One region of the Arsenophonus sp. aPb genome, then DNA from elsewhere that is predicted to be linked to it. Evidence: riboswitches for the same ligand, from Rfam matches in the RefSeq annotation. Region 1 holds a riboswitch; the other holds the start of a gene.

Evidence for each region. A riboswitch is a leader RNA that binds a small molecule or an ion and turns the genes downstream of it on or off. The one in region 1 is predicted to bind thiamine pyrophosphate.
Region 2: another riboswitch for thiamine pyrophosphate. It lies ahead of thiC (phosphomethylpyrimidine synthase ThiC); the one in region 1 lies ahead of thiB (thiamine ABC transporter substrate binding subunit).

Annotation. Positions count from the first base shown of each region.
Region 1 covers NZ_CP123499.1:573,667-577,099, reverse strand. The annotation lists gene lgt (prolipoprotein diacylglyceryl transferase) at 18-917, opposite strand; gene rppH (RNA pyrophosphohydrolase) at 1,148-1,678, opposite strand; TPP riboswitch at 1,791-1,902, shown strand; gene thiB (thiamine ABC transporter substrate binding subunit) at 2,011-2,991, shown strand; gene thiP (thiamine/thiamine pyrophosphate ABC transporter permease ThiP) at 2,964-3,433, shown strand, end outside.
Region 2 covers NZ_CP123499.1:2,999,774-3,003,206, forward strand. The annotation lists gene hemE (uroporphyrinogen decarboxylase) at 1-800, opposite strand, end outside; gene nudC (NAD(+) diphosphatase) at 908-1,699, opposite strand; TPP riboswitch at 1,875-1,992, shown strand; gene thiC (phosphomethylpyrimidine synthase ThiC) at 2,125-3,433, shown strand, end outside.

The DNA.
Region 1 (3,433 bases):
CGTATTAACATCTTCTGCTACTTACTTTTTTCTACCTTGCTAGTAATGGAATAATTTGTACAATGGCTATCTTTCTTATACGCCCAAATCATCATAAAAATACCAATAATGATCATAGGAATAGACAGAATTTGTCCCATACTTATACCACCAAATAGCCCCAACTGCGCATCTGGCTGTCGGAAAAATTCAATAAAAATACGGAAAGCACCATAACCAATCAAAAACAATCCTGACACACTCCCCATTGGACGGGGCTTACGAACAAACAAATTTAAAATAATAAATAAAACGATCCCTTCAAAAAACATCTCATAAAGTTGGGAAGGGTGCCGTGGTAATACACCATACTGTTCTAAAATTGGTAATAAAGAAGGGTCCTGACTGACAATCTGAATGTCTTCTCCCCGTGAGCCTGGGAATAACATTGCCCATGGCGTGTCTAATGTTACACGTCCCCAAAGCTCGCCATTAATAAAATTACCAATACGTCCCATGCCTAATCCAAAGGGAATTAGTGGCGCAACAAAATCGGCAACTTGAAAAAAATGGCGGCGAGTCCTACGAGCATACCACCACATGGCGCATATCACCCCAATTAACCCACCATGAAAAGACATTCCTCCGTCCCAGACTTTAAATAGATAAAGAGGATTGCTCAGGAAGACAGGCAAATTATAAAATAAAACATAGCCAAGACGCCCGCCAATAAAGACACCTAAAAAACCAATATAGAGCAGATTTTCAACTTCATTTTTCGTCCAACCGCTATTCGCTTTGCCGGCCCTTCTCTTTGCCAACCATAGAGCAAAAACAAATCCCACCAAATACATCAAACCATACCAATGAAGGGCTACTGGACCAATCGAGAATATAACAGGATCAATATTAGGAAACACAATATAACTATTATTCATCGTCTCCACTCTTTAGTTTTATAGAGTTTGATAGAATTGCATGATGCATGCTGTTTAAAAAATCTAATGGTTTTCTATTGATTAAATTCATTAACCAATTTATTCACTGCGTATTTTGGCGAGCAAATTTTGCCAAAAAATAAACCAGCGTAGCTTTCACTACTCTCATTTTGCTTTATAAACGACAAAAAGCGGCTATTAAAATATTAATCTACTTTTATTAAATTTATTTAGCCACGTTTACGCCTATAGGTATAACTCTTATATGATGTCACTGCACTACTTTGCAGTGACATAACGATCGGAGCAAATTCTTTCATAACACGTCGATAAACATCGCGTTTAAAAGAAACAACCTGACGAACAGGATACCAATAACTTACCCAACGCCAACTATCAAATTCAGGCGTTTTACTTGTTTGCACATTAATATTATGTTCATTACAAACCAATTGTAACAAAAACCAACGTTGCTTTTGCCCAATACAAACTGGCTTTGTGTCCCAACGCACCAAACGTTTAGGTAATTTGTAACGTAACCAGTTCCGGGTAGATGCCAATATTTTAACATCTTTACGATCCAACCCAACCTCTTCGAATAATTCCCGATACATTGCCTGTTCTGGCGATTCTTCAGGATTAATGCCCCCTTGAGGGAACTGCCATGAATGTTGCCCATAGCGACGAGCCCATAATACCTGGCCTTGTCGATTACAAATTACAATTCCTACATTCGGGCGGTAGCCATCATTGTCAACCATCTGACTACCTCGTTAAAAATTTAAAAGATAGCTTATTGTTTCATACTACTCTATATGGTAACCCTTTATCAAATATAGTATTTGCAATTATAAGATAACATCTTACAATAAGGTCATCTCAACGGGGTGCTAGCTATGTTCAATATTGTTAATAGCTGGCTGAGAAAAACTCGTCGAACCTGATCCGATTAACATCGGCGTAGGGATTTGAGCCACTCTAATGATTTATTCATCAATAAATAGCTTCATTACTGTCTATTCCTCAGATCCTATAGCATCACTGTTATTTAATTATATAGGAGAACTGAGTATTGAAGAATGTACTACTAAAAATAGTTAGTGCTAGCTTAATTTGTTGTTCGGCTTTCGCGCTCCAAGCAAAACCGATATTAACCGTTTACACTTATGATTCTTTTATTGCAGATTGGGGGCCAGGGCCTACAATCAAGCCTGCCTTTGAACAAATATGTAACTGTAAGCTCAAACTAATTGGTCTAAATGATGGAGTAGCGTTATTAAATCGACTTAGAATGGAAGGAAAAAATAGTCCTGCCGATATTGTCCTCGGACTTGATAATAACTTAATTGATCTGGCAAAAAAAACTGGCTTATTTACTGAGAGTCGAATAGACACTAGTCAATTAAAATTACCCATAAAATGGGATAACAATATTTTTATCCCTTACGATTATGGTTATTTTGCTTTTATTTATGATAAAACGCGGGTCTCTGAAGTACCAAAAAGTCTCGATGAACTGATTAATAGTCCCCAACCATGGAAAATTATTTATCAAGATCCACGTACCAGTACACCAGGCTTAGGGTTGTTACTTTGGATACAAAAAATTTATGCAGAAAATAGTGTCCAAGCTTGGCAAAAAATAGCCGCAAAAACCGTAACAGTCACCAAAGGTTGGAGCGAATCATATGGACTGTTCTTAAAAGGTGAAAGTGACTTTGTCCTTAGTTATAGCTCTTCACCCGGTTTTCATCTGTTAAATGATAAAAAAAATAATTATGCCGCAGCAATATTTAGTGAGGGGCACTATCTGCAAATTGAAGTGGCTGCCCAATTAGCAACGAGCAAACAACCTAAACTAGCACAACAATTCATGCAATTTATGCTATCGCCAACCTTTCAAAAAACGTTACCGACAACCAATTGGATGTATCCGGTTATTGATATTCCCTTACCTAACGTTTATCAACAAATACCTGTGCCGAAAAAATCATTACAATTTAATGCAGAAGATATTACTCAACATCGCAATGATTGGATCTATTTATGGCAAAATGCCGTCAGCCACCAATAGGCAGTTCACTTTGGCCTGGCATAGTCGTGTCCGGCCTATTAATCACTATTGCTGTAGTCACGTTCAGCACTTTATGGTTTCATGCCCCTCAAATAAGTTGGCGAGAATTTATTGATGATAGCTATTTATGGCATGTTATTGGTTTTACTTTTTGGCAAGCATTACTATCAACCTTATTATCGGTTATCCCAGCGATATTTTTAGCCAAAGCCCTTTTTCGGCGCCATTTTCCAGGTCGTACACTATTTTTACGCTTATGCTCGATGACACTGGTATTGCCTGTTCTGGTGGCTATTTTTGGTTTATTAACTGTCTATGGTCGAGTGGGATGGATCGCTCAATTTTGTCAATGGTTAGGTATTAATTACCAATTTACGCCTTATGGCCTAAAAGGTATTTTATTAGCACATATCTTTTTTAATTTACCATTAGCTAGCCGAAT
Region 2 (3,433 bases), 790 kb from region 1:
AACGCGTCACAACCGGTCGCAGCCATTGCTTCTAACCATTGGCCACCACCTTTAGTAAATAATGTTATCGGAACTTTACGGCCTTCATGTTCTCGCAATAGAGCATCAATAATTTGATGCATGTAATGTAATGAAAATTGATAATAATCACGTCCAGTTAATACACCACCCCAAGTATCAAAAATCATCACTGATTGAGCACCTGACTGTATCTGAGCATTTAAATAAAGAATGACACTTTGCGCCAATTTATCCAATAATAAATGTAACGTTTTTGGCTCGGTATACATCAGCTTCTTAATGCGGGTAAAAGCCTTACTACTTCCTCCTTCGACCATATAAGTTGCCAATGTCCATGGACTACCAGAAAAACCGATTAATGGCACTTTGCCTTGTAACGCCTTGCGAATAGCGCGTATTGCATTCATTACGTAAACCAATTCTTGTTCTGGATCAGGAATTGGCAGTTTCTCTATATCAGCTAAACAACCAATAGGACGCTGGAACCTAGGCCCTTCTCCTACTGAAAAATAGAGACCTAGCCCCATCGCATCAGGAATAGTAAGAATATCTGAAAAAAGAATCGCCGCATCTAATGGAAAACGATGTAGAGGTTGTAATGTCACTTCACAGGCTAACTCGGTATTTTTGCATAGTGAGAGAAAATCACCAGCTTGCTCACGAATTTTTCGATATTCAGGTAAATAACGACCTGCCTGACGCATCATCCATACTGGAGTTTTATCAACAGGCTGCCGTAATAGCGCGCGTAAGTAGCGATCATTTGTTAATGCAGACATTATTAGCTCCATTAAATGGCAATGAGAAATTGCCATTATCATCGTGTATTTGCCTTTTTATTGTTGCCTAGATGCGCAACAACTTAGTTATAGTGTGATTAATATTGTTATTTATATAAGTCATTATTCTCTTGTCGACATAAAGCCAGTGTATCTTCAATCAAACGGCGAGCAATGGTATCAGGAGGCGGTATTAGCGGTAATTTATTATGATGATACCAGTCCGCACTAATTAACTCATCAGGATTGGCCTGTATTTTACCACTCGCATAATCAGCTAAAAAACCGATCATTAATGAATGAGGAAAAGGCCATGGTTGGGAAGCAATATAACGAATATTGCTAATTTCAATATTACTTTCTTCTTTTACTTCCCTTTTCACCGCTTCTTCAATCGTTTCACCTAGTTCAACAAATCCTGCTAATACAGTAAATATTGGCTTTTTTTTATGACGCCGATGTTGTGCTAATAAGATATGATCAGCACGCCGAATAGCAACAATAATACAGGGTGCAATTTGCGGATAATAGCGCTCATGACAATGACCACATAAACATGCCCATTCGGTTAAGCTAGTTGTCATTTTGTTGCCGCAATAGCCACAATAATGGTGCGAACGATAAAATTCTGCCAGTTGAATACCACGTCCAACCAGTTTAAATAGCCCCTCATCTTCATTTGCAATCCGTCGTGGTGAACACATATCCGTTGGTGATTTTGCCATAATTAACCAAATCGTTTCCGCCTGCCATTCACCAATAGGGAGAGCCTCTTTTCCTATTAATGACCAGAATTGGGCTGAACCTTTCGGTAAGTCACCCTTTGGTAACCAAATTCGACCGCCAGCACTAACAACCCACCAACCTGTTTCTGTTCCGGTTAATTGTTTTCTAATCATATAACTCAGTTCTTCTATATCTTATTTATTGGTGAATTTTAAATGTATGTCTTGCTTGATCCTAGTTAATATAGGCTAACCCATTTTCATCAATATCGAGTAACTATTCTGTTTAACGGCTATTTAATGAAGAAGTTATCCATTGCAGTTTTCATTATCTCTCTTATATACTGGCATTATCTTGTCGGAGTGCCTAGTAGGTTCAACATTATCTACAGGCTGAGACCGTTAATTCGGGATCCGCGGAACCTGATCAGGCTAATACCTGCGAAGGGAACAAGAGTAATCAACCTGCGATTTTGACTTATCAAAAGTAAGTAGCGCAATTATTATACTATTACTCTCACCGAGCTCCAGACAAGCAATTTCTCAATACAATTTATCTCTTTTATGTGAACTCTTTGTAATGATTTTAGGAATTTGCTATGTCTAAGAATATTATTGCAACCAGTGATATTGGCGTTAAAACAAATACCAGTTCCCTACGAAAAGCACAACGAGAAGCGGCACAACGTTTTCTCGATAACCTACAAAATATCAGTTTTCCCCACTCAAAACGGATCTATTTAACAGGTTATCACTATAATACCCAAGTTCCTATGCGTGAAATTCAACTTTCTCCGACCTTGGTTGGTGGTACAAAAGATAATCCTTTGTTTGAAAAGAATGAGGCAATACCTGTTTATGATACTTCAGGTGCCTATGGCGATCCTGATATCACAGTGGATATTAAAGTAGGTTTAAAAAAATGCCGCCAACATTGGATTTCCGATCGCAATGATACTGAGCCAGTTAAAAAGCCCAGCTCTTATTTTACCCAACAACGACTCGCTGATGTCGGATTGAATCATCTACGTTTCAATTACCGACCACAACCATTAAGGGCCAAAAGCGGAAAAAGAGTCACGCAATTGCACTATGCTCGTCAAGGGATAATCACACCTGAAATGGAATTTATTGCGATCCGCGAAAATATGGGACGGGAGCGTATCAATAGTAAAATATTAACTCAACAGCATCCTGGTCAAAGCTTTAGTGCTACTCTGCCAAACAACATTACCCCTGAATTTGTTCGACAAGAAGTTGCTGCTGGACGTGCCATTATTCCAGCCAATATTAACCATCCTGAATCCGAGCCAATGATTATTGGCCGAAATTTTTTGGTGAAAGTCAATGCTAATATCGGCAATTCCTCCGTAACTTCATCAATTGAAGAAGAAATTGAAAAACTAATTTGGGCAACACATTGGGGAGCAGATACCGTTATGGATTTATCGACCGGCCGTTACATCCATGAAACGAGAGAATGGCTGTTGCGTAATAGCCCTGTTCCCATTGGTACAGTGCCAATCTACCAAGCATTGGAAAAAGTTAATGGCGTTGCAGAAAATTTGAGCTGGGAAATATTTCGCGACACCCTTCTTGAGCAAGCCGAACAAGGTGTAGATTATTTTACTATCCATGCCGGTGTTTTATTACGTTATGTACCAATGACCGCCAATCGATTAACCGGTATTGTTTCTCGCGGTGGCTCAATTATGGCGAAATGGTGTTTATCCCATCATCAGGAAAACTTTTTGTATAGCCATTTCGAGGAAATCTGTGCAATCTGTGCCGCTTATGATGTCTCTTTGTCCCTTGGCGATGGATTACGACCTGGCTCTTTACAAGACGCCAATGATGAAGCGCAATTTGCTGAATTATATACATTAGGCGAATTAACTAAGATAGCCT